Regions from separate parts of the Achromobacter sp. CSND-B12 genome, predicted to be linked through region 1. Evidence: predicted binding sites of a transcription regulator. Region 1 holds the regulator's gene; the other holds the start of a gene.
What was found. The regulator NrdR, encoded in region 1, represses ribonucleotide reductase genes. The targets are predictions, from matches to a motif close to CACNANATNTNGTG.
Positions count from the first base shown of each region.

Region 2: the regulator NrdR is predicted to act here: its motif matches at 5,696-5,709, upstream of ACUTAG_RS30970 (ribonucleoside triphosphate reductase).

Region 1 covers NZ_JBREGJ010000001.1:3,808,971-3,824,580, forward strand. Annotated here, with positions in the region: gene ACUTAG_RS17855 (branched-chain amino acid ABC transporter permease) at 1-517, shown strand, start outside; gene ACUTAG_RS17860 (branched-chain amino acid ABC transporter permease) at 520-1,386, shown strand; gene ACUTAG_RS17865 (ABC transporter ATP-binding protein) at 1,379-2,167, shown strand; gene ACUTAG_RS17870 (ABC transporter ATP-binding protein) at 2,164-2,877, shown strand; gene rplM (50S ribosomal protein L13) at 3,242-3,670, shown strand; gene rpsI (30S ribosomal protein S9) at 3,680-4,072, shown strand; gene argC (N-acetyl-gamma-glutamyl-phosphate reductase) at 4,262-5,326, shown strand; gene ACUTAG_RS17890 (DUF6776 family protein) at 5,367-6,113, shown strand; gene erpA (iron-sulfur cluster insertion protein ErpA) at 6,199-6,570, shown strand; gene ACUTAG_RS17900 (anhydro-N-acetylmuramic acid kinase) at 6,676-7,785, opposite strand; gene ACUTAG_RS17905 (M23 family metallopeptidase) at 7,864-9,273, opposite strand; gene tyrS (tyrosine--tRNA ligase) at 9,531-10,760, shown strand; gene ACUTAG_RS17915 (YbhB/YbcL family Raf kinase inhibitor-like protein) at 10,833-11,489, shown strand; gene glyA (serine hydroxymethyltransferase) at 11,786-13,036, shown strand; gene nrdR (transcriptional regulator NrdR) at 13,243-13,722, shown strand; gene ACUTAG_RS17930 (GlxA family transcriptional regulator) at 13,770-14,729, opposite strand; gene ACUTAG_RS17935 (cysteine hydrolase family protein) at 14,742-15,311, opposite strand; gene ribD (bifunctional diaminohydroxyphosphoribosylaminopyrimidine deaminase/5-amino-6-(5-phosphoribosylamino)uracil reductase RibD) at 15,552-15,610, shown strand, end outside.
Region 2 covers NZ_JBREGJ010000001.1:6,596,025-6,611,634, reverse strand. Annotated here, with positions in the region: gene ACUTAG_RS30990 (hydroxymethylglutaryl-CoA reductase, degradative) at 1-1,123, opposite strand, end outside; gene ACUTAG_RS30985 (aminotransferase-like domain-containing protein) at 1,264-2,694, shown strand; gene ACUTAG_RS30980 (anaerobic ribonucleoside-triphosphate reductase activating protein) at 2,685-3,476, opposite strand; gene nrdD (anaerobic ribonucleoside-triphosphate reductase) at 3,442-3,624, opposite strand; gene ACUTAG_RS30970 (ribonucleoside triphosphate reductase) at 3,689-5,689, opposite strand; gene ACUTAG_RS30965 (DUF3325 domain-containing protein) at 5,829-6,179, opposite strand; gene ACUTAG_RS30960 (PepSY-associated TM helix domain-containing protein) at 6,176-7,786, opposite strand; gene ACUTAG_RS30955 (Bug family tripartite tricarboxylate transporter substrate binding protein) at 7,972-8,964, opposite strand; gene ACUTAG_RS30950 (M20 family metallopeptidase) at 8,977-10,398, opposite strand; gene ACUTAG_RS30945 (LysR family transcriptional regulator) at 10,513-11,439, shown strand; gene ACUTAG_RS30940 (efflux RND transporter permease subunit) at 11,470-14,538, opposite strand; gene ACUTAG_RS30935 (multidrug efflux RND transporter permease subunit) at 14,535-15,610, opposite strand, start outside.

The DNA.
Region 1 (15,610 bases):
GCACGGCACCGTGCCCGAGGAAGTCATCGAGATCGCCGGCCTGCACCTGACCGTGATCGAACTGGGCATCATCTTCCTGTCGTTCGCGCTGATGGCCCTGCTGATGTTCGTGATGCGTCGCACGCAGTTCGGTCGCGCCCTGCGCGCCATTGCCGAATCGCCCAAGGCCGCCTGGCTGCTGGGCATCAACGTCGAAAAGCTCTTCATCACCACCTCGTTCGCCGCCGCCGCTTTGGGCGGTGTCGCGGGCGTGCTGATCGGCCTGTACTCGAACGCGCTGTTCCCGCTGATGGGCCAGCCGATGCTGCACAAGGGCATCGCGGTCATCATCCTGGGCGGCATGGGCGACATTCGTGGCGCCATGCTGGGCGGGCTGTTCCTGGGCTTCGCGGAAGTGCTGTCGGTGGCCTACATCGGCTCCACCATGCGCGACGCGGTGGCATTCGGCCTGCTGTTCCTGATCCTGCTGGTGCGCCCGCAAGGTCTGTTCGGCAAAGTGGTTCAACGCAAGGCTTGAGTATGAGCGGATTCGAAAACTTCTGGGCCATCTATGGCAACCTGGTGCTGACGCTCGGCACCAACGCCCTGCTGGCCCTCTCCATCTGGCTGACGCTTGCCTGCGGCATGCTGGCCATGGCCAATGCGGCCTTCATGGGCATCGGCGCCTACGCGGCGGCGTTGCTCACCATGAACTACGACGTCTCGTTCCCGGTCGCGCTGGCCGGCGGCATGGCGGCGCCGGCCCTGGTGGCGGCGTTGATCGGCTTGCCGACCTTGCGGCTGTCAGGGGTCTACCTCGCCATGGCCACGCTGGGCTTTGGCGAAGTGGTGCGGGTGACGGTGCTGAACACCGAGTCGATCACCGGCGGCGCGCTGGGCCTGAACGGCATTCCGCAGCTGACGCAGTGGTGGCACGTCATCCTGGCGGTCGTCATCGTGCTGTTCGTGCTGTGGCGAGTGCGCGCCTCCAAGATCGGACGCGCCTTCGAGGCCATCCGCGGCGACGAGACCGCGGCCGGCCTGATGGGCATCGACGTGCGCGCCAACAAGATGCTGGCCTTCGTGGCGGGCGCCATGATCGCCGGCCTGGCCGGCGCGCTCAATGCGCACCTGACCTTCTTCATCGGCCCCAACGAATACGGCTTCGACCGTGGCGTGGAAATCCTGACGATGGCCATCCTGGGCGGTATCGGCGGCCTGGCCGGCCCCGTGCTGGGCAGCTTCATCATCACCGTGCTGCCGGAGTTGCTGCGCGGCTTCGCGGATTTCCGCCTGGTCATCAACGGAGTGATCCTGGTGGTGATTGTGCTGTTCCTGCCGCAAGGCATCTGGGATCCGGCGCGCTTCAAGCGCTGGATGCGTCAAGGAGGCAAGCGCCATGCTTGAGCTGACCTCCGTTTCCAAGAGCTTCGGCGGCCTGCACGTGCTGCATGACGTCAGCCTGTCGGTGCCCGAAGGCGCGATCTTCGGCCTGATCGGACCCAACGGCGCCGGCAAGACCACGGTGTTCAACCTGATCACCGGGCTGCTGCCGCCCAGCGGCGGCGGCATCGCCTTCAATGGCGAGAGCCTGCTGCGTCGCAAGCCGCACGCCATCACCCGCATGGGCATCGCCCGCACCTTCCAGAACATCCGTCTCTTCAAGGAGATGACGCTGCTGGAAAACGTGGTGGTGGGCGCCTACCGCCACATGAACTACGGCTTTCCCAGTCTCTTGCTGGGCCTGCCGGGCTACCGCGAGCACGAAAAGCGCGCCCGCGAGCGCGCCCACGAGCTGCTGACGTGGATGCGCCTGGACCACAAGGCCAACGACCTGGCCGACAACCTGTCGTACGGCGAGCAGCGCCGCCTGGAGCTGGCGCGCGCGCTGGCCACCGAGCCCAAGCTGCTGCTGCTGGACGAGCCGGTCGCCGGCATGAACACCGGCGAGCGCGCCGAGCTGATGCGCGAGATCCTGGCGATCCGCGACCGCGGCTACACCATCCTCATGATCGAGCACGACATGCGCTTCGTGATGGGGCTGTGCGAACGCATCGCGGTGTTGAACTTCGGCAAGATCATCGCTTGCGGCGGGCCTGAAGAGATCCGCAACAACGAGCAGGTCATCGAGGCCTACCTGGGCCGCGAGGACGACGACGACACCGACAACGCGGAGGCCGCACAATGAGCAGCGCAATGCTGGAAGTCCGCGGACTCGAGGTCAACTACGGCCACATCGAAGCCGTCCGCGGCATCGACCTGGACCTGGAAGCCAAGGAAATCACCGCCCTGGTCGGCGCCAACGGCGCCGGCAAATCGACCACGCTGCTGGCGCTGTCGGGCCTGCTGCCCAAGGCGCGCGGCAAGATCCTGTTCGAAGGCGAGGACGTCACCAACCTGGCGCCGCACCAGCTGGTGGCGCGCGGCATCGTCCAGGTGCCGGAAGGCCGGGCCATCCTCACCACCATGACCGTGCTGGAGAACCTCGAGCTGGGCGCCTACCGCCGCGGCCTGAAGAACATCGACTCGGACCTGGAATACGTCTTCAACCTGTTCCCGCGCCTGAAAGAGCGGATCACCGGCATCGCCGGCAATCTCTCCGGCGGCGAACAGCAGATGCTGGCGATCGGCCGCGCCCTGATGGCCAAGCCGCGCCTGTTGCTGCTGGACGAACCGTCGATGGGCCTGGCGCCGATCGTGGTGCAGGAAATCTTCCGCTCGCTGCGGGCCATCAACGCCGACGGCCTGACCCTGTTCCTGGTCGAGCAGAACGTGCGCCAGGCGCTCAAGATCGCCCAGCACGGCTATGTGCTGGAGAACGGCGCCATGGCGCTGTCGGGCACCGGTCGCGGGCTGCTGGGCCACCCGCGGGTGCTGGAAGCCTATCTGGGCGCATGATCCGCGCGGCGGAACGGGCAAGGGGCGCCGGAGCGCGCTGGCGGGGTTCCCGGCGGCGTGCACTTGCGTCCCCTTTAAAAATGCGACAGTCGTTTCCCTCGGAACGGCTGTCCATCCACCCGGATTCGATCGCGGCTGCCCATTTTTTGAGCATCCGTGGTAGAATTTCAGGCTTTCCCTCATTTTGACCATTGCACGGGCGGGTAATAACGCTTAGGCGGGACGTCGATAGGGACCGTGGGTTGGCTGAAACCCGGCACTGAAACCCAGTTGCTGGAAAGATGCCGGCTCCATTGTCTAGTTGGGGGAAAAAGCCTGGCTGGATCGTCCAGTCAGAGACCATTTTTCATATCTAGGAACCATCATGAAGACCTTTGTGGCCAAGCCGCATGAAGTCCAACGTGACTGGTTTGTGATCGACGCCAAGGGCAAAGTCCTCGGTCGTGTGGCCAGCGAAGTCGCACGTCGTCTGCGTGGCAAGCACAAACCTGAATTCACGCCGCACGTTGATACCGGCGATTACATCGTCATCATCAACGCTTCCGATATCGTCGTTACCGGTACCAAGGCGAAGGACAAGAAGTACTTCCGCCACACCACGTACCCGGGCGGTATCCGCGAAACGAACTTCGAGAAGATGCAAGAGCGTTTTCCCGGTCGCGCCATTCAGAAGGCCGTCAAGGGCATGCTGCCCAAGGGTCCTCTGGGCTACGCCATGATCAAGAAGCTGAAGGTCTATGCCGGTGCCGAGCACCCGCACACCGCCCAGCAGCCCAAGACGCTGGATATCTAAGGAAACGCCATGATCGGTAACTGGAACTACGGAACCGGCCGTCGCAAAACTTCGGTGGCTCGCGTTTTCATCAAGAAGGGCACCGGCAAGATCGTCGTCAACGGCAAGCCCGTCGACGAATTCTTCGCCCGTGAAACCGGCCGCATGGTCGTGCGCCAGCCGCTGGAACTGACCGGCCACCTGGAATCGTTCGACATCAAGGTCAACGTGCACGGCGGCGGTGAAACCGGCCAGGCCGGCGCAGTCCGTCACGGCATCACGCGTGCCCTGATCGACTACGACGCGACCCTGAAGCCCGCGCTGTCGCAAGCTGGTTTCGTGACCCGCGATGCCCGCGAAGTCGAACGCAAGAAGGTCGGCTTCCGCAAGGCGCGCCGTCGCAAGCAGTTCAGCAAGCGTTAATCGCTGCGAAAAAAGCCCGCCTCGTGCGGGCTTTTTTTTACATCCCGGGGGCCCAGGCCCCGTCCAGGCCCGCGGAACTCCGCGGGCTTCGTCCGGTCGGACAGCGGTTGCCGCGCGGTTTCCGGCGTGGCGGCAAGGCCGGTTGTCCGAGCGATACAATCGAGCCTCGTTCTACGAAGAGCACACATCATGGCCCAAGCATCGAACTCCCGTATCAAGGTTGGTATCGTCGGCGGCACCGGTTACACCGGCGTCGAACTGCTGCGCTTGCTGTCGCAGCATCCCCATGTGGAATTGACCGCCATCACGTCCCGCAAGGAAGACGGGCTGCCGGTGGCCGACATGTACCCGAACCTGCGCGGCCGCGTGCAGATCGCCTTCTCCGCGCCGGAAAAGGCCACGCTGACCGACTGCGACGTGGTGTTCTTCGCCACGCCCCACGGCGTGGCCATGGCCCAAGCCCAGGAACTGATCGCCGCCGGCACCAAGGTCATCGACCTGGCCGCGGACTTCCGCCTGCAGGACGTGCCCACCTTCGAACGCTGGTACAAGATTCCCCATACCTGCCCGGACATCCTGGCTGAATCCCAGTACGGCCTGGTCGAGCTGAACCGCGAAGCCATCGCCAAGGCGCGCGTCATCGGCAACCCGGGCTGCTACCCGACCACCGTGCTGCTGGGCCTGGCCCCGCTGCTCGAAGGCGGCAAGCAACTGGTCGATGCGCAGACCCTGATCGCCGACTGCAAGTCGGGTGTTTCCGGGGCCGGCCGCAAGGCCGAAGTCGGCTCGCTGTTCTCCGAGGCATCCGACAACTTCAAGGCCTACGGCGTGGCCGGCCACCGTCACCATCCCGAAATCGTCGCCCAGCTCGAGAAGATCGCCGGGGGCAAGGTCGGCCTGACCTTCGTGCCGCACCTGGTGCCGATGATCCGTGGCATGTACTCGACCATCTACGCCCGCATCAAGCCCGAGGCGCGCGACACCGACTTCCAGGCCCTGTTCGAGCAGCGCTACGCCGACGAAGCGTTCGTCGACGTCATGCCCGCCGGCAGCCTGCCCGAGACGCGCTCGGTGCGCGCTTCCAACAACCTGCGCATCGCACTGTCGCGCCCGGGCGGCGGCGACCAGCTCATCATCATGGTGGTGCAGGACAACCTGGTGAAGGGCGCGGCCGGCCAGGCCGTGCAAAACATGAACCTGATGTTCGGCTTGCCCGAGACCGTCGGCCTGGACCAGGTCGCGATCCTGCCTTGATGTCCGGCCGGGCTGGCGGTTTGCCGCCGGCCCGCTCCCCATGTCCAACGATTCCTCCGCGACGCCTCGAACTTCCCGTGCCGGCCTCGGCCTGCGGGTCGCCGCCGGCGTGCTGGCCGGTGTGCTGGCGGGCGCGGCGGCGGGCTATTACTACGCGCGCGGCGTCTACCAACCCAAGGACGCCGTCGTGCTCAGCGCGGCGCAGGTCGAGACGCGCGACGAAGCCATGCGCCAGCAGGCGGTGCAATTGCGCTACCTGCGCGGCCAGCTCGATACCGCCGACGGCGAGCTGGTGATCGAGCGCTCGGCGCGCCAGGAACTCGAAACCCAGCTGCACGCCGCGCAGGCCGAGATCGGCCGCGTGCGCGACCAGCTGGCGTTCTATGAACAACTGCTGCCCCCGGGGCCCGAAGGCACCGTGGACATCCGCGGCGCCCAGATCGACCGCGAAGGCGGCGGGCTGCGCTACAAGGTGCTGCTGATGCGCAGCGGCCGCAATGGTGCCGCCCCGTTCGCCGGCACGCTGCGGTTCCAGGCCGTCGGCACGCTCAAGGGCGAAACCGTCACCGTGGACCTGGCGCCGATGCAGGTCAAGGCCGAAAGCGGTCCCGTGCCCGCCACCGGCGAAACCACCACCGCGGCGTCGCTGGCCTTGCAGTTCGACCAGTACCAGCGCAGCCAGGGCGTCCTGGCCGTGCCCGAGGGATTTGTCCCCGAAAGCGTCACCATCAGTGTCCTGGAGGGCGATGTGGTCCGCGCCTCCCGCAGCGTCAAGCTCGAACTTTGAGTCCGGGCGGCGCTGCGCTATAGTGACTACATGCGAGCGGCGCAGCCGCTCATCGGAATACGGCCCCAGCGGCCAGGAGTGAATCATGAATGCAGTGACCGAAACTGTCGACCTGCAGGCCGCCCCGCCTGCTCCCCTGGTGTTCACCGACTCGGCTGCCGCCAAGGTCAAGGACCTGCTGGCCGAGGAAGGCAACCCCGAGCTGAAGCTGCGCGTGTTCGTGCAGGGCGGCGGCTGTTCGGGTTTCCAGTACGGTTTCACGTTCGACGAAGTCGTCAACGAAGACGACACCGTGCTGGACAAGGCCGGCGTGCAACTGCTGGTCGACCCCATGAGCTTCCAGTACCTGGTTGGCGCCGAGATCGACTACAAGGAAGACCTGGAAGGCGCCCAGTTCGTCATCCGCAATCCCAACGCCAGCACCACCTGCGGCTGCGGCTCGTCGTTCTCGGTGTAAGCCGGTAGCGGCGTTGCGCCGCGATGGCGGCGGGCCACGCCCGCTCGGCCACAAAAAAAGCCCTTCGGTTTTCCGAGGGGCTTTTTGTCGTGCGGGCGGCGCGCGTCAGGCGGGATACAAGGCGCCCAGGATGCGCGCGCCACGCGCACCGGTGACGCCGGGCAGGCCGGCGGGGCGGCGCGCCAGGAAGGCCTGGGCCAGCCAGGCGAACGCCAGCGCCTCCACCTGTTGCGCCGGGACGCCCAGCGCGTCGGTGGCATGCACCGGGCGCTGCAGGCAATACGCCAACTCACGCATCAGTCCGGGGTTGCAGGCGCCGCCGCCGCAGACATAGAGCTCGCGCACGTCCGTGCCGGCGGCGTCGATGGCGTTGGCGACTGTGCGGGCCGTCAGGCGTTGCAGGGTGGCCTGCACGTCCTGCGGCGCCGGCCTGGGACCATCGTAGGCGGCCAGCCGGTCGTCCAGCCAGCGCATGTTGAACAGGTCGCGGCCGGTCGATTTGGGCGGCGGCAGCGCGAACCACGGTTCGCTCGCGATCAGTTGTTCCAGCAGCGGCGCCAGCACCTGGCCGCTGGCGGCCCAGCGGCCGTCGGCGTCATAGGACTGGCCCAGGTGCCGCTGGCACCAGCCATCCAGGAAGACATTGGCCGGGCCCGTGTCGAAGCCGCGTGGCGGCTGGTCCGGCGCCAGCAGCGTGACGTTGGCGATGCCGCCCAGGTTCAGCACCGCGCGGCCTTGCGGCGCGCCGAACACGGCCGCGTGGAAGGGCGGCACCAGCGGCGCGCCCTGGCCGCCGGCGGCCACGTCGCGGCTGCGGAAGTCCGCCACCACGTCGATGCCGGTCAGCTCCGCCAGCAGGGCGGGCGCGTTCAATTGCACGGTATAGCCGCTGTCGGGGCGGTGGCGTACCGTCTGGCCATGGGCGCCGATGGCGGCAACGTCCCGCGCTTGCAGCTTGGCGCCGGCCAGCAGGTCCGCCACCACCTGCGCATACAGGCGGGCCAGTTCGTTGGCGGCGAGCGCGGCGCGGGCCAATTCGTCGTCGCCGGCAAGGTTCAGGGCCAGGAACTCGGCCCGCAGCGCGGCGGGCATTGACAGGCTGGCGCTGGCCAGCACCTGCGGCGGCTGGCCGTCGCGCAGTCGCGCCAGGACACCGTCGACGCCGTCCACGCTGGTGCCGGACATCAGGCCGATGAAATGCTGGGGTGTCGTCATGTCAAAAGCCGCCTGTAAAAAAGCGGCCCGGCATCGAGATGCGCGGGCCGCCTTGCGGATGCGTGATGCAGGTCCGGCTCAGCGGCTGGCCACGTTGGTCAGCGCGTCGGGCAGGGTCTGCTGGAATTCGGTGAGCAGCTGGATCTGCTGCTTGTACGGCGCCACGGCCTGATTGAAGGCGCGGATTTCGGCCGGTTCCAGGGCGCGGGCGACGGGCAGGTCGACCGACAACGGGTCGATCGGCTGGTTGTCGACGCGGAACTCGTAGTGCAGGTGCGGACCGGTGGCCCAGCCGGTGGCGCCGACGTAGCCGATCAGTTGCCCTTGCGAGATCTTGCTGCCCTTGGTGATGCCTTCGGCGATGCGGCTCTGGTGCGCGTAGAGCGTCGAGTACTTGCCGTGGTGCTTGACGATGACCACGTTGCCGTAGCCGTTCTGCCAGCCGGCGAATTCCACCGTGCCGTCGGCCGTGGAGTGGATCGGCGTGCCTGACGGCGCGGCATAGTCCACGCCCTTGTGCCCCGTCCAGGTCTTGTGGATGGGGTGCATGCGCATGCCGAACGTCGAGCTGATGCGGCTGAACTTCAGGGCGGTGCGCAGGAACGCGCCGCGCAGGCTGGTGCCGTCGAAGTCGTAGTACGAGCCGGTCTTGTTGTCGGCGCTGAACCAGACGGCGGAGTAGGTCTTGCCGCCGTTGATGAATTCCAGGGCCAGCACGCGGCCGGCGCCGGCGTAGCGGCCATCGTGCGAGCGCACTTCGTAGACCACGCGGAACTGGTCGCCCTGGCGCAGGTCGCGCAGGAAGTCGATCTTGGCGCTGAGGATGTCGGCCATCTGCATGGTGACCGAATCGGGGATGCCGGCGGCATCGGTGGCGCCGAACAGCGAGGACCGGATCGTGCCCACGGCGACGCGGGTCTGGCGATCGGTGCTTTCGGTGATTTCCTCGGCCTTGTAGCCGTCGTCGGTGCGCGCCACGTGCAGCATGCGAGTGACGACCTGGCCGTCGGCCTCGTTGCCCGGCGTGTGGATGTAGCGCAGCCAGATCAGGTTGCCTTCGGCGTCGGTCGCGGCCTGCACCGACCGGCCCGGGTACAGCTTGTAGATGCTGCGCGCGCTGGCGTCGTGGGTCAGGAAGGTCTGCAGGTCCGGGGAGTCCAGCTCCAGGCGCTGCAGCACGGCGGCCAGCGTGTCGCCCGCGCGGATGCGGGTTTCGCTGATGTAGGGCGCGGCGCTGGGGGTGCTGACTTCGACCTGTTCGGTGGTCAGCGGCAGGATGCTCTGGATGACGCGGGACGGGGGGAGTTCGCTGCGGTCGGGTTGCTGCACCATGCCCAAGGCGGCGGCGCCGGCAAACAGACCCATGGCGGTGACGAGGAGAGTGCGGCGGAAAAGTCCCGAGCGATGCGGCTTGGGCTCGACGGGCGCAAATACGGCGGCAACTTTGCGTTTGATGCTACTCGCCAGGTCGTGGAGGCCACGATTCATCGTGAAGATACCCTCTCAGGTGGCATGAGCTCGCAGGGTGCGTGACACGAACGGCCCCCGCGCGCCACGTTTTCCGGGGCAAGGGCTGGCGCGGGGCGCATCTTGTGAACAACGGGTGGTAACCGGAGCACAACTGCGTATATATGACAGTTGCGTATGATTAGGGCGGTATCCTAGCTGATTCGGCTAGAATTTTCGATAGTTTTCGTCACTTTTTACACCTTTTTATCGGCTGAAGCCGTTGCGGCCCCCCAAAAATGTCACCCTCCGAAGCCCCCATCACCCCCGAAGTCGAAGCCGATCTGCGTATTGCCAAGCGCGGATGCGATGAGTTGCTGGTCGAAGCCGAATTCGCCCGCAAGCTGGCCCGCAGCCGCGCCACCGGCGTGCCGCTGCGCATCAAGCTGGGGCTGGACCCGACCGCGCCGGACATCCACCTGGGCCACACGGTGGTGCTCAACAAGATGCGCCAGTTGCAGGACCTGGGCCATGAGGTCATCTTCCTGATCGGCGACTTCACCTCGACCATCGGCGATCCCAGCGGCCGCAACAGCACCCGCCCGCCGCTCACGCGCGAGCAGATCGAGGCCAACGCCAAGACCTACTACGCGCAGGCCAGCCTGGTACTGGATCCGGCTCGCACCGAGATCCGTTACAACTCGGAGTGGTGCGACCCGCTGGGCGCGCGCGGCATGATCCAGCTGGCGTCGCGCTATACCGTGGCGCGCATGATGGAACGCGAAGATTTCACCAAGCGCTTCAAGGGCGGCATCCCGATCTCGGTGCATGAATTCCTGTACCCGCTGATGCAGGGTTACGACTCGGTGGCGCTGAAGTCCGATCTGGAGCTGGGGGGCACCGATCAGAAGTTCAACCTGCTGGTCGGCCGCGAGCTGCAGAAGGAGTATGGACAGGAGCCGCAGTGCATCCTGACGATGCCGCTGCTGGTCGGCACCGACGGTGTCGAGAAGATGTCCAAGTCCAAGGGCAACTACATCGGCATTTCGGAGTCGCCGGATTCGATGTTCGGCAAGCTGATGTCGATTTCCGACACGCTGATGTGGCGCTACTTCGAGCTGCTGTCGTTCCGTTCGCTGGAAGACATCGCCGCGCTGCGCCAGGAGATCGACGGCGGCCGCAATCCGCGCGACGCCAAGGTCATGCTGGCGCAGGAAATCATCACCCGTTTCCATTCGGCCAAGGCCGCCGAGGACGCCCTGGCCGCGTTCGAGGCGCGTTTCCGCGACGGCGCGATTCCGGAGGACATGCCCGAGGTCAGCATCGGCCGCGCGCCGGTCGGCATCCTCAAACTGTTGCGCGAGGCTGGCCTGGTGGCTTCGGGTTCCGAGGCGCAGCGCAACGTCGAGCAGGGCGGGGTGCGCGTCAATGGCGACCGGGTCGAAGACAAATCGTTGCAACTGCCTGCGGGGACTTACGTGGTCCAGGTGGGCAAGCGCAAGTTCGCGCGTGTTAAGTTGAACCCATAATCGCGAAGATTTTGATACGCTGGGGGGACGTTCAAGGCTGGGATGCCTTCGCAGCACTTCAAGGAGCACGACATGAAACTTTCGAGTTTGTCTTTTTCCGATAACGAGTCGATTCCGGAGCGCTACGCCTTCGGCAAGATCGATGCGCAATCGCACGTCGCGCTGGCTGACAACTACAACCCGCAGTTTTCCTGGGACGATGTCCCGGCGGGTACGCAGTCGTTCGCCTTGATCTGCCACGACCCGGACGTTCCCTCCAAGCCCGACGACGTCAACCAGGAGGGCCGTGAAGTGCCGGCCGACCTGCCGCGGGTGGATTTCTTCCATTGGGTGCTGGTCGACCTGGCGGCCGACATGCGTGAAATCGACGAAGGCGCTTTTTCCAGCGGTATCACGCCGCGTGGCAAGGGCGGCCCGCTGGCGCCGCTGGATGCCCGCCAGGGCATCAACTCGTACTCGTCCTGGTTCGCCAACGACCACGACATGAGCGGCGACTATTTCGGCTATGACGGCCCGTGCCCGCCCTGGAACGACGCACTGGTGCACCGCTACGTGTTCACGCTGTATGCGCTGGACGTCCATACGCTGAACCTGCAGGGTTCGTTCACCGGCGAGGACGCGCTGCGCGCCATCCAGAAGCACGTGCTGGCGCAGGCGTCGCTGACCGGCACCTACACGCTCAACCCGAAGCTGGCGCCCAAGCAGATCGGGGCGACCTCGGCGTCCTGATCGCCGTTGTCGATCCGCCAGCCGAAAGGGCCGCGTTTGTTGCGGCCCTTTTTGTTTGCGCCGCGGGCGGGGTGGCGTCCACGCATTGCATGAAAGTTTTTCAAGCCGGATTGAGCGCGTTTTCCGGTTACGGCGGATGGGAGGAACTTTCCCGTCCTTGCCGGGACTTTTACCTCTGTTCGGGGCATTTTGGCGACAGGGAAAGCGGCGGTACGCGGTAAACTATTCGTCATTATCCGGGTTTACCCACCCGGGCGCAGTTTTCTCCTCTCTTACCGCCTCAGGAACCCCCCGTCATGTTTGACCGCAACCTCACCCTCTCCAAGGCTGACCCGGACGTCTGGGCCGCCGTCCAGAAGGAAGACGTTCGCCAGGAACAGCACATCGAGCTGATCGCTTCGGAGAACTACGCCAGCCCGGCCGTCATGGAAGCCCAGGGCACGCAGCTCACGAACAAGTACGCCGAAGGCTACCCGGGCAAGCGCTACTACGGCGGTTGCGAATACGTCGACGTGGTCGAGCAGCTGGCCATCGACCGCCTGAAGCAGATCTTCGGCGCCGAAGCCGCCAACGTGCAGCCCAACTCGGGTTCGCAGGCCAACCAGGGCGTGTACATGGCCGTCCTGAAGCCGGGCGACACGGTGCTGGGCATGAGCCTGGCCGAAGGTGGCCACCTGACGCACGGCGCGTCGGTCAACGCCTCGGGCAAGCTGTACAACTTCATCTCGTACGGCCTGGACGAAAACGAAGTCCTGAACTACGCCCAGGTCGAGCAGCTCGCCAAGGAACACAAGCCCAAGCTGATCGTCGCCGGCGCCTCGGCCTACGCCCTGCACATCGACTTCGAGCGCATGGCCCGCATCGCCCACGACAACGGCGCGCTGTTCATGGTCGACATCGCCCACTACGCCGGCCTGGTCGCCGGCGGCGCGTACCCCAACCCGGTGCCGCACGCCGACTTCGTCACCTCGACCACGCACAAGTCGCTGCGCGGCCCGCGCGGCGGCGTCATCATGATGAAGGCCGAATACGAGAAGATCATCAACTCGGCCATCTTCCCGGGCATCCAGGGCGGTCCGCTGATGCACGTCATCGCCGGCAAGGCCGTGGCCTTCAAGGAAGCGCTGGAACCCGAATTCAAGACCTACGCGCAACAAGTGGTCAAGAACGCCAAGGTGCTGGCCGACACGCTGGTCAAGCGCGGCCTGCGCATCGTTTCGGGCCGAACCGAAAGCCACGTCATGCTGGTGGACCTGCGTGCCAAGGGCATCACGGGCAAGGAAGCCGAAGCCGTGCTGGGCCAGGCTCATATCACCGTCAACAAGAACGCCATCCCGAACGATCCGGAAAAGCCCTTCGTGACCAGCGGCATCCGCCTGGGCACGCCGGCCATGACCACCCGCGGCTTCACCGAAGCCGAGGCCGAGCTGACCGCCAACCTGATCGCCGACGTGCTGGACAACCCGCGTGACGAAGCCAACATCGCCGCCGTGCGCGCCAAGGTCAATGAGCTGACCTCGCGCCTGCCGGTGTACGGCAAGAAGTGATGCGGCGGCGGATCTTTCCCGCCGGCACATGACGAGGACGGCTCCGCAAGGGGCCGTCCTTTTGTTTTCGGGCCAATGGCGCTTGCGCGCCAGCGGTCATCGTGGCAAAAATAATAGGGACGAATTTGTCATAGTCGCCACGGATCGACTGTCGCCTCGTTACAATGTGGGCGAATTATTGCTTTCCGTGTTTTCAGGGATCACACATGCGGTGTCCATTTTGCGGCAACTCCGAAACGCAGGTCGTCGACAGCCGTGTCTCGGAAGAGGGCGACGCCATCCGTCGCCGGCGCCGCTGCCAGTCCTGTGACAAGCGCTTCACCACCTACGAGCGGGTGGAGCTGGCGATGCCGTCCGTGGTCAAGCGCAACGGCAGCCGCAGCGACTACGATCCCGCCAAGCTGCGCGCCAGCCTGAGCCTGGCGCTGCGCAAGCGCCCGGTCAGCACCGAGGACGTGGACGCCGCCGTCGCCCGCATCGAGGAACAACTCCTGGCCAGCGGGCTGCGCGAAGTGGCTTCCGGGCATATCGGCGAACTGGTCATGAACGAGCTGCGCAAGCTCGACAAGGTGGCCTACGTGCGCTTTGCGTCGGTGTACAAGAGCTTCGAGGACATCGGCGAATTCGTCGAGGCGATCCGCGAGATGCAGGGGCCGGTGCTGCCCGCCAAGCTGCGCAAGGAATGAGGGCGCCGCGCGGCGCCTGAGGGGCGCGGATTGACTCGCAAGGCGCGCTACAGCGCGGGTGTCCGCGCCATGCTGGGCGTCTGCGGCTGGAATCGGCGCCACACGCGGCGCAGGTGCTGGGCCGAGCCGAATCCGGATTTCTCCGCCACCATCTCCAGGTTCAGGCGGGTTTCACGCAGCATGTCGCGCGCCAGCGCCACGCGTATCTGATACAGGTAGTCCATCGGCGTGCAGCCGGCGTGCTCGCGGAACAGCCGCGTCAGGTGGCGCGAACTGGTGTGGGCCTGCTCGGCCAGCGACTGCGCCGACCACGGCGCCGCCGGGTTGCGCACCACCGCGTCCTGGACCCGGTGCACACCGGGATGCATGTGGTTGCGGTGTTCCAGCCAGGGCGACAGGGCCGAGTCGGTGCCGGCGCGGCGCTGGTAGACCACCATGTCGCGCGCCACTTCACTGGCCACGCGTGGGCCGCAGTGGCGCGACACCATGTGCAGCGCCAGGTCGATGCCGGCGGTGATGCCGGCGCTGCTGACCAGGTTGCCGTCTTCGACGAAGATGCGGTTGTCGTGCAGCCGGGCGGACGGATCCATGTCGGCCAATTGCGCCAGGCAGCTGTGGTGCGTGGTGCATTCGCGCTGGCGCGTCAGGCCGGCCGCGGCGGCGAACAGGGCGCCGGCGCAGACGGTCATCAGCGTGAAGCCGTCGACCGGATGGCGCGCCGCCAGCCAGTCGATGATGACGCGGGCCTCGGGCTCGTCCAGGCGGATGTGCTTGCCCACCACCCCGGACACGATCACCAGCGCCTCGGGCGGCAGCTTCTGGGGCAGGGGCTGGATCCGCGCCAGGTGCAGGCCGGGAATGCCGCTTTCCACTTCGGTCGAGGGGCCGCAGAAATGCTGCGCGAAGGCGTCCGGGCACAGCTTGTTGGCAACCCGGAACGCCTCGGCCGGCCCGGCCACGTCGAGCAGCACGATTCCCCGCGGCAACACGAAGTACACGGGAATCATGGCGGCGCGTCCCTATTGCGCGTCGGCGAAGACGTCGGTGGCGCGGGCGATGCGGGCAAAGCGGCCCTGCAGCACCAGTTCGGTGGCGTCGCGGATCTCGGCCGGCGTGTAGTGCTTGCCCGACGGACTCTGCATGGCGAAAGTCAGCGTGGCGTCGGTCGGGAACACCACCTTGAAGCCGTCGTCGCTGGCATGGCGGGTGGTGGTCTCGCAGCACTGTTCGGTGCGGATGCCGCTGACGATGACGCCCTCTATGCCGTGCTTGCGCAGCCAGTCCCGCAGCGTGGCGCCGTCGGCGTCCTTGGCGTAGAGGGAGGAATGCACGGTCTTGTGGAACACGGCGTCGGGCTCGATGCGCAGTTCCTTCAATGTCCTGACATGGCCGGAGGCCAGCGAGAATGGGTTGGCTGGATCGTTGGCGACGCTGGTGTGAAACACCTGCAGCACCGGGATGTCGCGGGCACGGGCGGCGTCGATCAGGCCCTGGAGTTGCGAGACGAATGCCGGATATTCCGACTCGTCCCAAAACGGACGCTGGCGGAAGGAATCCTGGACGTCGATGACGATCAATGCTTGTTTCATGGCGGCGGGCTCCGTGCCTTGGGATTTCGAGAGATACGTGGCGTATTGTGGGCCTGCCCCGGCGGCGGGGCGAGGCCGTCCCGAGACCAGCATCGGCCCAAAACGGACATGACTGCCGGGCCGCTTGAACGATCATAGCGCGCCGGCGCGGAACGGCAAGCGCGGCGTGCCGGCGATCCGCCGCGGACATACAATCCGTGCATGATGAAGAACCCCAGCGAATCCGACGACCTGTCCTGGATGCGGCGCGCCCTGGCCCTGGCGCAGACCGTCATGTACTCGACGGCGCCCAACCCCCG
Region 2 (15,610 bases), 2.8 Mb from region 1:
CGGTGGCCAGCGCCCGCAGCGCGCCCAGGTTCTGCGCCAGGCCCACGGCCACGGCGATCTCGCCCAGTTCCTGGGCCGAGCGCACCGCCATGATCTTGAGCGCCAGCCGCGCCAGCGGATGGGTCTTGGTGGCGCCGCCCACCAGGCCCACCGGCATCGGCATTTCCAGCGTGCCGACCAGGGCGCCGCTGGCGTCCTTTTCCCAATGGGTCAGCGAGGTGTAGCGGCCGTCGCGGCAGGCGTAGGCATGGGCGCCGGCCTCGACCGCGCGCCAATCGTTGCCGGTGGCGACGATGACCGGGTCGATGCCGTTCATGATGCCCTTGTTGTGGGTGGCGGCGCGGTACGGGTCGGTGGCGGCGAACACGTAGGCGTCCAGCACGCCCTCGATGATCTCGGCGCCGCTGCGGTCCTTGGTGTCGAGCGTTTGCGGCGTCAGGCGCACGCGGGCCCGCGACAGGCGCAGGTCGGCCAGGTTGGACAGGATGCGCAGCCGCACCGTGCCGCCGGTGATCTCCTCGACCAGCGGCGCCACGGCCTCGGCCATGGTGTTGACGGTGTTGGCGCCCATGGCGTCGCGCACGTCGACGATCAGGTGCAGCACCAGCATCGGGCCGCGCGGCGTGTCGGCGAACACGTGCGCCTCGATGTCCTGGCAGCCGCCGCCCAGGCCGATCAGCACCTGGTCGCGGCTGTTGGCCAGCTTGACGATGCGCTCGCGCTCGCGCAGCAGGGCGACGCGCGCGCCGTGCGGATCGGTCAGGCCCAGCACCTGCACCTGGGCGCGCATCAGCGGCCGGGTGCTGGAGGTTTCGAAGCCACCATTCTCGCGCGCCAGCTTGGCCATGAACGAGGCGGCCGCCACCACCGACGGTTCTTCCACCGCCATCGGCACCAGCACGTCGCGGCCGTTGACCTGGAAGTTGCCGGCCACGCCCAGCGGCAGCTCGAAGGCGCCGATGACGTTCTCGATCATGCCGTCGGCGCGGTCCAGGCCCAGCGCGCCCGGTTCGGCCAGTTGCTGGCGTTCCTCGGGCGTCAGGCCGGCCGCGTCGGCGATGGCGGCGAGGCGTTGGGCGGGGGTGAGGGCGCGGAAGTTGGGCAGGCGTGAATCGGCCACCATGGCATGTGTCTCCATCGGAAATCTAAGAATTGGGTGGCCAGATTCTAGGTAAACTGTACCGGCATTCAGAGGTACAGTTTGGGCGAACAGTACCATCGCACTGCACCAATTTTCGACTTTTTCCCGCTGGAAACCACGCCGTGGACGCCGATAACTCCCCGGGCCGCGCCCCGCGCGCCGCGCCCATCGCCGAAAGCCTGGCGCGCCTGATCGGGCGCCAGATCGCCGAGGGCGTCTACCGCCCGGGCGATAAATTGCCATCGCTGCGCGAGCTGGCGCAATTGCACCGCTACGCCAAGAACACCGTGGTGGTGGCGTTCGAGATGCTGGTGGCGCGCGGGCTGGTGGAACCGCGCCGCGGCTCGGGCTTCTACGTGCTCGATACCGGACCGGCGCGGCGCGCCGCCGACGAGGAGCCGGGCCAGTTGAGCCGCGCCATGGACATCGTCTGGCTGATGCGCGAGCAGCTCAAGACCCAACCAGACGCCATCGCCGCCGGCGACGGTTTCCCGCCGGTGGAATGGCTGGCCGACATGCGCATGGACCGCTATCACCAGAAGGTGGTGCGCACCGGCCTGGGCACGCTGTTCCGCTATGGCAGCCGCTTCGGCTACGCGCCGCTGCGCGAGAGCCTGGTGCGCAAGCTGGGCGACGTCGGCATCAGCGCGGCGCCGTCGCAACTGGTGTTGACGCACGGCGCCAACGAGGCCATGGACCTGGTGATCCGCTACTTCCTGCCGCCGGGCGCGGCGGCGCTGGTGGACGATCCGGGCTACTACCCGCTGTTCGGCAAGCTCAAGCTGGCGGGCGTGCGCATGCTGGGCGTGCCGCGCCTGGCGGACGGGCCTGACCTGGCGGCGCTGGAGGCCTTGTTGCAGCGCGAGAAGCCGCGCCTCTTTTTCACCCAGTCGCTGGCGCACAATCCCACTGGTTCGGACATCTCGCCGGCCAAGGCCTACAAGCTGCTGCAGCTGTCCGAGCGCTACAACCTGATCGTGGTGGAGAACGACCCGCTGGCCGACTTCAAGCCGACCTCGGCGGTGCGGCTATCGGCGCTGGATCAGCTGGAACGCACGGTCTACATCGGCAGTTTCTCGAAGTCGTTCTCGGCGGCCTTGCGGGTCGGCTTCATCGCCTGCGGCGCGGGCCTGGCCAGCGATCTGGCGGACCTGAAGGCGCTGGTGCACGTCAGCAGTTCGGAATACTGCGAGCGCATGGTCGACGTGATGCTGCGCGACGGCCACTACGAACGCCATCTGGTGCGCCTGCGCCAGCGGCTGGAGGCGGCCACCGGCGACGCGCTGCGGGTGCTGGATTTGCTGGGCGCCGAGGTCTACGCGCGGCCCACCAGCTCGCTGTACCTGTGGTCGGCGTTTCCGGGCGTGGACAATTCGCTGGCGCTGGCCCAGGACCTGATGCCCGAGAAGGTCATCATGGCGCCGGGCCGGGTGTTCAGCGTCGACCCGACCGCCGTGTCGCCGTGGTCGCGCTGCAATGTGGGCGCGGTGGCGTCGCCGCGCTTTCACGCGGCGCTGGCGGCGCGCCTGGGACGCGCCAGCGCTCAGCGGTAGGCGAATTCCTCGAACCAGCCGCGCAGCAAAGCCTGTGCCTGCGTGCCCAGCAGCCGCGCCGGCGGCGTGCTGGGGCAGCTGCGCGCGCCCTGCACCGCGAAGCGCTTGACGCCGCGCCGCGCCAGTTCGCGCGCCAATCCCAGCAACCGGGTCTCGTCGAGCCAGTCGGGATGCCAGGTGATGCGGCATTCGAAATCCACGCCGGCCGTCAGCAACTGCGTCAGGCAGGCCTGCGCCGGGCGGTGCGAATCGCGCCGGCCGGTGATGTCGTCATAGCCCTGCGCGTCGGCCTTGATGTCCAGGCCGACCCAGTCCAGGTAGCGCAGCACGTCGGCCAGCCGCAGCGGATAGATGCCGGCCGTGTGCAGGCCGATGCGATAGCCCATGCGCCGCGCCTCGCGGATCATCGACGGCAGGCGCGGTTCGCTCAGCGGTTCGCCGCCGGAGAACACCACGGCTTCCAGCAGCCCCTGGCGGTTGTCGAGGAAGGCGCGCACGTCGCGCCAGTCGTAGCGCGCGTTGCGCGTCTGCAGTTCGGGGTTGTGGCAGTAGTGGCAGCGCCACGGACAGCCGGCGATGAAGATGACGGCGGCCAGCGTGCCGGGCCAGTCCACGGTGGAAAACGGCGTCAGCCCGCCCACCGCCGGGGAATGGCGCGGCAGCGGCTGGGCCGCCGGCCGCGGCGGCGCGGCATAGGCCATGCGCGGTGGGTGGCGGGCGGGGGCGGCCTTGTGGCCGCCGGCCGCTTCAGGCACGTTGTTCGACGAAGAAGCGGCGTTCATTGAATTCGCCTTGTTTGCCGGTATTGAAGGAAGACACGGGGCGGTGGTAGCCCATGACGCGGGTCCAGACTTCGCAGCGCACGCGCTGGCTGTCGTCCAGGCGCAGCGCCTGCGGGGCGGCGGCTTCGGGAGAGATCACGGTTTGCATAACGGCTCCTTGGGGAAAGGCCGGGCGGGGATCGCCCGGGGAAAAAAGCGGTCGACAGCGGCGGTCAGGCCGGCGCGCAGCAAGACGCCTGCCTGGCCAGCAATTCGGCGTCGCACTTCGGGCAGAACTCGTGGTGCCCGGCCAGATAGCCGTGGTTCGGGCAGATCGAGAACGTCGGCGTGACGGTGATGTACGGCAGCCGGAAATTCGACAGCGCGCGCCGCACCAGTTCCTTGCACGCGCTGGCCGACGACACGGCCTCGTTCATGTACAGGTGCAGCACGGTGCCGCCGGTGTACTTGCCCTGCAGCGCTTCCTGCAGGGCCAGCGCCTCGAACGGATCGTCGGTGTGGCCCACCGGCAGCTGGCTGGAGTTGGTGTAGTAGGGCTGGGCCTCGGTGCCCGCCTGCAGGATGCCGGGGTAGCGCTTGCGGTCTTCGCGGGCGAAGCGGTAGGTGGTGCCTTCGGCGGGCGTGGCCTCCAGGTTGTAGAGGTGCCCGGTCTCTTCCTGGAACTCGGTCATGCGCGCCCGCACCCGATCCAGCAGGCGCACCGCCAGCGCATGGCCGGCCGGCGTGGTGACGTCCTCGGCGTCGCCGCTGAAGTTGCGGATCATCTCGTTGATGCCGTTCACGCCCAGCGTGCTGAAGTGGTTGCGCAGCGTGCCGAGGTAGCGCCGCGTGTACGGGTACAGCCCCTGGTCGATGTAGCGCTGCACCACCTTGCGCTTGGTTTCCAGCACGTCGCGGCCCAGGCCCAGCAGGTGATCCAGGCGCGCCATCAGCGCGGCCTCGTCGCCGCGGCAGGTGTGGCCCAGGCGGGCGCAGTTGACGGTCACCACGCCCACCGACCCGGTCTGCTCGGCCGAGCCGAACAGGCCGTTGCCGCGCTTGAGCAGTTCGCGCAGGTCCAGCTGCAGGCGGCAGCACATGGAGCGCACCATGTGCGGCTCCAGGTCTGAATTGAGGAAGTTCTGGAAGTACGGCAGGCCGTAGCGCGCGGTCATCTCGAACAGGCGCTCGGTGTTGGGATGGTCCCAGTCGAAGTCGGGCGTGATGTTGTAGGTGGGAATCGGGAAGGTGAACACGCGCCCCTTGGCGTCGCCGGCCATCATCACCTCGATGTAGGCGCGGTTGATCATGTCCATCTCGGCCTGCAGGTCGCCATAGGCGAACGGCATTTCCTCGCCGCCGACGTAGGGGATCTGCTCCTTCAGGTCGGCCGGGCAGGTCCAGTCGAAGGTCAGGTTGGTGAACGGCGTCTGCGTGCCCCAGCGGCTCGGCACGTTCAGGTTGTAGATCAGTTCCTGCATGCTTTGCTTGACCTCGGCGTAGGTCATCGCGTCGCGCCGGATGAAGGGCGCCATGTAGGTGTCGAACGAGCTGAAGGCCTGGGCGCCGGCCCATTCGTTCTGCAGCGTGCCCAGGAAGTTGACAATCTGGCCGATGGCCGCCGACATGTGGCGCGGCGGCGTGGCCTCGATCTTGCCGGGGATGCCGTTGAAGCCCTCGGTCAGCAGCTGGCGCAGCGACCAGCCGGCGCAATAGCCGCTGAGCATGTCCAGGTCGTGGATGTGGATGTCGCCGTCGCGGTGGGCCTGGCCGGCCTCGGGGGTGAAGACGTTGGACAGCCAGTAGTTGGCGGTGACCTTGCCGGCCACGTTCAGGATCAGCCCGCCCAGGCTGTAGCCCTGGTTGGCGTTGGCGTTGACGCGCCAGTCGCGCTGTTCCAGGTATTCCTCCATGGCGCTTTCCACGTCCACCAGGGTGTGGCGCAGCGCGCGCAGGCGGGCGTGTTGTTCGCGGTAGACGATGTAGGCGCGGGCGGTGCGCCAGTAGCCGGCCTTGACCAGCGTTTCCTCGACCTGGTTCTGGATGGTCTCCACGCCGGGGCAGACGTTGCCTTCGGCGGCCAGCGCCTCGATCACCGCGCCGGTCAGCGCCTGCGCGACGTCGGCGTCCAGTTCTCCGGTGCCGCGGCCGGCGGCGGCGATGGCCGCGGCGATCTTGTCGCGGTCGAATGCGACGACCCGGCCGTCGCGCTTGAGGATGTGTTGGAGTTGCATCGCTGACACCATATGTTGTGGGGTAGGAAAACTCTACCACCACCTATGGTGTCGAAAGCCCGGCTATCGAGGCGTTTGTCGGCTTGTCTTGATGCCGGTCAAACGGCGCCGGCCGGGCCGGCGCGGACGCAATGCGGCCCTAGAAACCCAAGCCGACCCCGGCCAGCGAGATCACCAGCGCCAGGGCGGCGGTGCCCATGGCCGGGCGCGGCGACCACGACAGCATGCCGACCCACAGCAACGCGCCGGCCGACAGCCAGCCCAGCCAGGCCACCACGCCCACGGTGTTGCCCCACAGGCCGACGCAGGGCAGCAGCGCCAGCAGCAACAGCAGGATGCCCGCGCCGCGCAGCACGCGGGAATGGCCGGCCGAGGGATCGCGGCCCCAGACCTGGTCGTAATGGCGCGGCATCGCCAGGCTCAGGCAGGCCATGCCGGAATAGGTCAGCAGCAGCGCCATGGCGATGCCGAAGGCGTCGTTGAGATTCATGCCGTGGCCTCCCGCGAAGCGCGCGTATCGCGCGGCGGCGGCGCCGACAGCGGTTTGCGGCCCAGCCGCAGCGCGGCCCAGCCGGCCGCCACGCCTATGGCCACGGCCGTCAGTTCGACCCCGGCGCTTTCCCAGTCGCCGCGCGCGATCTGCGCCAGCGGATGGTCGCCCAGCGTCATCAGGGACAGCAGCGGCAGCAGCAGGCACAGCGCCGACAGCAGGCCCAGCTGCCACAGCCAGGCGCGCCGCGGACTGCACAGCCAGGCATGGGCCAGCGTCAGCGCCCAGACGATGAAGAAGGCGCGCAGTTCCCAGCCGGCGCGCTGCGGCAGCGACACCGGCAACAGCCGGTTGGCCCACAGGTAGGCGACGCAGGCGATCGCCAGGCCGGCCAGCGCGGCCACGTTCAGGCCTTCGATCAGACGGTAGACGCGCGCGGTGGCGGCGCCGAATTCGTCGCCCATCCGGTTGCGGCGCTTGACCATGAACAAGACCGCGCCGGTGCCCATCATGGCGCTGCCGGCCAGGCCGCACACAAAGTACAGCCATTTCATCGCCAGTCCGCCGAACTTGACCATGTGCAGGTCGGACATCACCTGGCGCGTCAACGGCGCGGCGCCGCCCTCGACGCCGCCGGGGGCGCGCAGGCGCAGCAATTGGCCGGTGGCGGCGGAGAATTCCGCCATGCCGGTGGTGCTGCTGATATGGACGTTCTGGTCGGCCTCCTCGTTCCAGCCATAGACCGCGATCCGCATCGAGCCGTCTTCGGGGTTGTTGATGACGATGGCGCGCGCGGTCTGCCCGATCAACCGTTCGGCGCGCGCGACCAGCGGTTCCAGGGCCGGCACGGCGAGCGCGGTGCCGGTCAGCGGGGGCTGGTCTTCGCGCGCCAGTTCGGCCAGGTACAAGCGGGCGGCCTCGGCGCCGGGGCCATAGGTCGCCGCGATCGGCGCTGGCATCAGCGTGAAGGCCGAGATCACGATGCCGGTATAGGCGATCATGAACTGGAAGGGCAGGGTCAGCACCGCGGTGGCGTTGTGCGCGTCCAGCCACGAACGTTGGCCCTTGCTGGCGCGGAAGGTGAAGAAGTCCTTGAAGATGCGCTTGTGCGTCGCCACGCCGGAAACCATCGCCACCAGCATCGCCATGGCGGCGAAGGCCACGATCCACAGGCCCAGGGGCTGCGCGTGCAGGTTGTAGTGGAAGTCGACGAAGTGGTCGCCGCCGAAGGTGGCGCGGCCTGCCTCGTGGTGGTCCTCGTCCAGTTCGCGGCCGGTCTCGGGGTCGAGTTCGGCGTCGGCATATGCGCCGTTCGAGTCGAACCAGTAGACCACCAGGCCGTTGTCGTGGTGGCGGTTGACCGGCCAGATCTCCCACATGCCGGCGCCGGCGTGATGCCGCGCCATGTACTGCACCGCCAGATCGAGCCGGCGCGCGCGATCCACCTTCACGGGCTCGCGCGCCGCCGCCTCGGCCTCGGCCGCATGGTGCTCCGGGGTCATCCAGTGGGTGATGGGTTCGGCGAACACCGCCAGCGTCCCGGTCAGGAAGACGGCGAACAGCAGCCAGGAAAACCACAGGCCGACCCAGGTGTGGAGCCAGGCCATGGACAAACGGAAACTGGGTTTCAGAACGCGCCTCTTTCTTCTATCGACGCCGCCGCGAGCCCTGCCGCGGGTCTTTTATTGAGAATGGTTCCGATTCTAGTCGAAATGGGGTCGGAATAGGACGATTCCCGACGCCATCGTGCCGGCGGATCGTGGCCCGCCGGCGCCCGCGCGGGGCGGGCGCTTCAGTCCAGCTTGATGTCGGCGCGCCGGCCCACTTCGCCGAAGGTCTTGAGTTCCTGTTCCATGCGCGCGGTGAAGGCGGGGCCGTCCAGGTAGACCGGCTCCAGCGCCAGGTCGGCGATGGCGCGGCGTACCTGCGGGTCGGCCATGATGTCCGCGACCGCGCGGTTCAACGTGTCCAGCACCGGCGGCGGCGTGCGAGCCGGCGCCACCAGCCCGTACCAGCCCACCATCGAGACGCCGGGCAGGCCGCTTTCGATGAAGGTCGGCACGTCCGGCAACTGCGGCACGCGGTGTTCGCCGGTGACGGCCAGCGCGCGCACCTTGCCCGCCTTGACCTGCGGCGCGGCCGACGACACGGTGTCCACGCCCAGCGCGATTTCGCCGCCGATCAGCGCGGTGATGAACTGCGCGCTGCCCTTGTAGGGCACCGGCGTCATTTTGGCGCCCGCGGCCTCGGCGAACATTTCACCCACCAGGTGCGGCGCCGACCCTGGACCGAAGGTGCCGTACATCAGGCCGCCGCCGGCGGTCTTGTCGCGCGCCAGCTCGGCGGCCTGTTGCGCGGTCTTGGCCGGCAGGCTGTTCTGCGCCAGCAGCACCACCGGCGCCAGCGCCACGATGGCGATGTGCTCGAAGCTGCCGCGCGGGTCGTAGGGCAGGTCGCGCTTGAGCGCCGGCAGCACGGTGTAGGTGGTGCTGCCCGACAGCATCAGCGTGTAGCCGTCGGGCTGGGCCTGCGCCACGGCGTTGGCGCCGATGACGGTCGAGGCGCCGGGCCGGTTCTCGACGATCACGGCCTGGCCCAGCTTGCCCGACAGCCGGTTGGCCAGCAGCCGGGCCACGGCGTCGGTGGCGCCGCCGGGCGTGAACGGCACCACCAGCTTGATGGCCTGTTCGGGATAGGCGGCGTGCGCGGCGGGGGCGGCCAGGGTGGCTTGCAGGGCAAGGGCCGAAAGGCAGGCCAGCGCGGCGGCGCGGAGTCGGGCGATCATGGAAGAGTCCGGTCAGGAGGGAGAGGAATCGGTTTCGGCGGCGGCCTGGCGCAGCGCGGCGCCCTGGTCGCCCAGGTCCCAGAACAGGCCCGCCATGATGGCCAGGCCCTCGCGCGCCACGCTGCCCAGCAGATGCTCGTTGGGCGCGTGCTGGGCGCAGGCGGGGTAGGAATGCGGCACCCACAGCGTGGGCAGGCCGAGCAGGTCGGCGAAGATGTCGTTGGGCAGCGAGCCCCCCAGGTTGGGCAGCAGCGCCGGCCGCAGCCCCGTGCTGCGCTCGATCGAGGCGGCGGCCCAGCGTACCCAGGGGTTGTCGGGCGACAGGCGGGTGGCGCCGGCCTGCATGCCGACGCGGACCCGCACGTCGGCAAAGCCGGCCGCGTCTAGATGCGCGCGCACGTGCTGCTCGAGCGCGCGCCAGTCGGTGCCGACCACGAAACGCAACTGGCACCAGGCCGTGGCGACGGGCGGAATGGCATTGACCGGCTTGGCCGGATCGCCGGCGCCGAAGGTCAGCACGTCCAGGCTGTTCCAGCCGAACACCTGCTCCGGGGGCGACAGGCCAGGCTCGCCCCAGTCGTGGTCGATCGCGGGATCGTCGGCGCCGCCACCCACTTCCAGGTCCGCCAGCGCCACCGCCACCGGCGCCGGGATGGGCGGCGGCCGCAGGCCCGGCACCAGGATGCGGCCACGCGCGTCCACCAGGGAGGCGATGGCGTGCGACAGGACGATGGCGGGATTGGCCAGCAGCCCGCCCCAGTTGCCCGAGTGGTAGCCGCGTTCGCGGGCGCGCAGGCTCAATTCGAAGTTCACCGCGCCGCGCGAGCCCATGAACAGGGTGGGGCGGGCGGCGGCCAGGCGCGGGCCGTCGCTGGCAATGAAGACGTCGGCGGCCAGCGCCTCGCGCTGCGCTTCGCAGAAGGCGGCCAGGCCGGGCGAGCCCGCTTCCTCGCCGGTCTCGATCAGCCAGGTGGCGTTGAAGCCCAGCTTGCCGTCGCGCGCCCGCAGCACCTGGCGCAGCGCGGCCAGGTTGATGGTGTGTTGCCCCTTGTTGTCGGCGGTGCCGCGGCCGTACCAGCGGTCGCCCTCGACCCGCAGGCGCCATGGATCGCGGCCGGCTTCCCACTTGGCCGAATTGCCGCGCACCACGTCGCCATGGCCGTACAGCAGCACGCCCGGCAGCGCCGGCGCTTCGATGCGCCGCGCCACCATGATCGGCAGGTCGACGCCCGCCGGGTTGGGGTGCACATGACAGGTGAAGCCCAGCTGTTCCAGCTGCGGCGCCAGCTCGTCATTCAGGTAGGCGTGCTGGCAGGCGGCCTGGCCGGGCTCCTCGCTTTCGGTCTGGTAGGCGACGCGGCGGGCCAGTTCGGCCTGCAAGGTGCCGTCGTCATAGGCTTGGGTGGCGTGGAGGATGGCTTGTTCGCGGATCACTGCGGTCTCGGGGTAGCGGCACAGGCACAAAGTTATTACGCTTGGGCGCATGCCACAATTAGATAATTCGCATTTGATCGTTGCCATTTAGGCAATGGCTCGGGGAGGCTTGCCATGATTTCGCTGGGCCTGAGGTATTTCCTGGAGGTGGCGCGCTGCGGCTCCATCGCCGGCGCCGCCGCGGCGCAGCACGTGGCGGCCTCTGCCGTGAGCCGCCAGATCGCCAAGCTGGAGGACGAGCTGGGCATTGCGCTGTTCGAGCGCCAGGCGCGCGGCATGGCATTGAGCGAGGCCGGCCGCCAGCTGGCGGCATACGCCAACGCCGCCGCGCTGGAGGCCGAGCGCGTCACCACCGGCATCCGCCAGCGCAGCGCGCTGGGCGACGTGACCATCCGGCTGGCCTGCACTGAAGGCTTTGCCCATCGCTTCCTGCCGCAGTGCATGGCCGACTTCAAGCGTATCCGCCCCGAGGCGCGCTTCCACCTGCTGGTGGAGCGGCCGGAGGAGGTCAACCGGCTGGTGCTGGAAGGGTTGTCGCAGCTGGCGCTGCGCTACACGGTGGCGCCCGACGAGCGCCTCAAGACCGAATTGCAATGCCGCGCGCCGGTCTACGCCATCATGTGCCGGCGCCATCCGCTGGCCGCGCGCCGCAGCGTCGGCGTGCGCGACCTGGCGCAGGTGCCGCTGTCGCTGGGCGACCCCGGCACCACGGTGCGCGACCTGTTCGACGCGGCCTGCGCCAATGCCGGCGTGCATATCGAGCCTGCCTACGTCTCGAACCATTCGGCGGCCTTCCTGCCGATGCTGCCGGGCAGCCAGATCGTGGCGTTGACGGGCTACCTGACAGTGATCGGCCTGCTCGCCAGCGCCGGCCTGGTGGCGGTGCCGTTCAGCAATCCCGAAATGCGCCAGCGCAGCATCCAGGTCGTGACCTTGCGCGGCGCCAATCTGCCGCCGCTGGCGCGGGCCTTTCTGGCGCTGTTGGCCGAACGCCTGACCGTGGCGCCACGCGCCCCGGAAGTGGAACGGGGCGCGGGCTGAGGCGTCGGGCGCGGCGCGGACGGGCGGGGATCAGGCGCGCCGCGCCCGCCAGCCCGCCACCTTCAGTCGCAGCCGCTCCAGCGCCAGATACACGATCGGCGTGGTGTATAGGGTCAGGAACTGGCTGATCATCAATCCGCCGACGATGGTCACGCCCAGCGGCCGGCGCAGTTCCGAGCCTTCGCCCATGCCCAGCACCAGCGGCAGCGCGCCCAGCAGGCCGGCCAGGTTGGTCATGACGATGGGCCGCAGGCGCAGCATGGCGGCGCGGTGGATGGCCTGTTCCGGCGTCAGGCCCTCGCGCCGCTCCAGGCCGAGGGCGAAGTCGATCATCAGGATGGCGTTCTTCATCACCACCCCCACCAGCAGGAACAGGCCGAGCAGGGCGATCAGGCTGAACTCGATATCGGCCAACCGCAGCGCCAGCAGCGCGCCGACGCCGGCCGAGGGCAGGGTCGACAGGATGGTCAGCGGATGCAGCGGGCTTTCGTACAGGATGCCCAGCACCAGGTAGATCGCCACCAGCACGCCCAGGATCAGCCAGGGCTGGTCCTGCAGGCTTTGCTGGAAGCTGCGGGCGTCGCCGCCCAGCCGCGTCTGGATGTGGGCGGGCACCATCAGCCGCGCCATGGCGGCGTCGATGGCGGCCAGGCCCTGCTGCAGCGAGACGCCCTCGGCCAGCGAGAAGCCGACGCCGACGGCGGCGAACAGCCCGTCGTGGAAGACGCGGTCGTTGACCAGGCCGTGCTCGTAGGTGGAGAACGCCGACAGCGGCACGCGGTTGCCGTCGGCCGCCACCACCTGCACCCGTTCCAGCACCTCGGGGTCCTCGGTGTAGCGCGGGTCCAGCTCCAGCACCACGCGGTACTGGTTCATGGGGTCGTACAGCGTCGCCACCTGGCGCTGGCTGAAGGAATTGCCGAGCACGCTGGCGATGGTGCGCATGTCCACGCCCAGGCGCCGGGCGGCGGCGCGGTCGATGTTGATGACCACCTGCTGGGTGGCGGCATCGCCCACCGCATCGACGTCGCGCAGCTCGGGAATGTCCTGCATCGCGCGCGAGATCCTGCGTGACCATTGCCGCAGCGCCGGCACGTCGCTGGCCATGATGGCCAGCTCGTGGTCGCGGGAATTGCCGAAGCCGCCCGGCATGCGCAGGTCCTGGTCGACGTTCAGGAAGAACATGCCGCCCGGCACCGGCGGGGCGTTGGCGCGCAGCCAGTCGATCACCTGGGCCGAGGATTCGCGCCGCTCGGAAGCGGGTTTCAGGCGGATCAGGAACAGCGAATTGCTGATGCCCAGGCTGCCGCCGTTGTAGCCGATCACGTCCTGCACCGCGGGGTGCTTGAGCACCAGCTGGCGGTAGACGTCGATCTTGGGCTGCATCACCTGGAACGAGAAGCCGTCGTCGCCGCGCACGAACCCCATCAGCTGGCCGGTGTCCTGCTGCGGCAGAAACCCCTTGGGCGCTTGCGCATACAGATAGGCGTTCAGCGCCACCACGGCGGCCAGCAGCAGCAGGGTCAGGCGCGCGTGGCCCAGCACCCGCGCCAGCGACGCGCCATACCATTGGTGGACGCGGGCGAACACGGCGCGCAGCCGCGAGGGCCGCGTTTGCGCCTCGGCTGGCGGCCGCAGCCAGCGCGCGCACAGGCTGGGAATGATGGCGACCGACACCACCAGCGAAATCAGGATGGCCGCCACCAGCGTGATCGAGAACTCGCGGAACAGCCGTTCCACCAGCCCGCCCATGAACAGGATCGACACGAACACCACCGACAGCGCCAGCGTCATCGCCACCAGCGTGAAGCCGACCTCGCGCACGCCGCGCAGGGCCGCCTGGCGCGGCCCCAGGCCGCGTTCCAGGTGGCGCGAGATGTTCTCCAGCACCACGATGGCGTCGTCCACCACCAGGCCCGCGGCCACGATCAGCGCCATCAGCGACAGGTTGTTGAGCGAGAAGCCCCACAGGTACATGACGGCGAAGGTGGCGATCAGGCACACGGGGATCGCCACGCTGGGAATGGCCGCGGCGCGGGCGCTGCCCAGGAACAGCCACACCACCAGGATCACCAGCCCGACCGCCAGCCCCAGCGTGACGTGGGCCTCGCGCAGCGTGGCGTGGATGCCGGGCGAGCGGTCCAGCACCACGGTCAGGTCGACGTCGGCCGGCATCAGCGCGCGCAGGCCGGGCAGGGCCTGGTTGATGGCGGCGATGGTCTCGATGATGTTGGCGCCCGGCTGGCGGCTGATGGTCAGCACCACCGCCGGGTCGTCGTTGTGAAAGCCGCTGCTGTAGCGGTTCTCGACCGAGTCGCTGACGCGCGCGATCTGCGCCAGCCGGATGGTGGCGCCATCCTGGTGGCGCACGATCAGGCCGTTGTAGTCGTCGGCCGTGCGCGGCTGGCCGGGCGTGCCGACCTCCCAGCGCTGGCCGGCCGAGTCCAGCTGGCCCTGCGGTCCCATGGGGGCGGCGTCGGCGATGGACTGGCGCAGGTCGTCCAGCGCCACGCCATAGTGCGCCAGCGCGTTCGGGTTGACCTGCACCCGCACCGCCGGCAGCGAGCTGCCGCCCAGCGTCACTTCGCCGACGCCGACGATCTGCGACAGTTTCTGCGCCAGCACCGTGGCGCCCAGGTCGTAGAGCCGGCCGGCCGGCCGCGTCGGCGAGCTGAGCGCCAGCGCCATGATGGGCGCCTGCGACGGGTTGACCTTGCGGTAGGTGGGGTTGCCGGGCATGCCGGACGGCAGCTCGGCGCGGGCGGCGTTGATGGCGGCCTGCACGTCGCGCGCGGCCGCGTTGATGTCTCGGTCCAGCGCGAACTGCAGCAGCACGCGGGTGGCGCCCTGGTTGCTGGACGAGCTCATGGCGCTGACGCCGGCGATGCCGCCCAGCGCGCGCTCCAGCGGCGCGGCCACCGTGCTGGCCATGCTCTCGGGGCTGGCGCCGGGCAGTTCGGCGCGCACCTCGATGGTGGGGAAGTCCACCTGCGGCAGGGGCGCAACCGGCAGCAGGCGCCAGGCCACCGCGCCCAGCAGCGTCAGGGCCAGCGCCAGGAAGATGCAGGCGATGGGCCGGTGCAGCAGCGCGCGGATCATGGCGCCGGCCGGTCCGCGGGCGCGGGCAGGGCCTTGCGGCGGCCCGCGCCCAGCCGGTGGAAGAACAGGTAGACGGCGGGCGTGGTGAACAGCGTCAGCACCTGGCTGACCAGCAGGCCGCCCACCATCACCCAGCCCAGCGGCTGGCGCAGTTCTGCGCCCGAGCCGGTGGCCAGCATCAGCGGCAGGGCGCCGAACAGCGCCGCCAGCGTGGTCATCAGGATCGGCCGCAGCCGCAGCAGCGCGGCTTCGCGGATCGCCTCGCGCGGGGCCAGGCCGCGGCTGCGTTCGGCTTCCAGCGCGAAGTCGACCATCATGATGCCGTTCTTCTTGACCAGTCCGATCAGCAGGATGATGCCGATCACGGCGATCAGGTCCAGCGGCCGGCCGGTGAGCAGCAGCGCCAGCAGCGCGCCCACCGTGGCCGACGGCAGGGTCGACAGGATGGTGACGGGATGGATCGCGCTTTCATAAAGCATGCCCAGCACCAGGTACATGGTGACCACCGCCGCCAGCATCAACCACAGGGTATTGGACAACGACGCCTCGAAGGCCGCCGCCGCGCCCTGCAGGCGCAGTTCGACGCTCGCGGGCATGGCGATGCCCTGGCGCGCCGCCTCGATGGCGGCGATGGCCGCGCCCAGCGAGCCGCCCGGCGGCAGGTTGAACGAGAAATTGACGGCCGGGAACTGCGACAGATGGTTGACCGCCAGCGGCACGGCGCGTTCGCTGACCGTGGCCAGCGCCGCCAGCGGAATCGGCTGGCCGTCCGCGGTTTTCAGGTGGATGCGCTCCAGCGCCTCGGGGCTGGCGGCCAGGCGCGGGTCCACTTCCAGCACCACGCGGTACTGGTTCGATTGCGTGAACAGGGTGGCCACCTGGCGCTGGCCGAAGGCGTTGTAAAGCGCCTGCGCCACGTCGTCCATGGTCAGCCCGAGCCGCGCGGCGGCGTCGCGGGAAACCTCCAGGTAGGCCTGGCGGCCGCCGCCCTGCAGGTCCGACGAAATATCGGCCAACTGCGGCGCGGCGCCCAGGCGCTGGGCCAGCGCGCGGCTCCAGCGCGCCAGCAGGG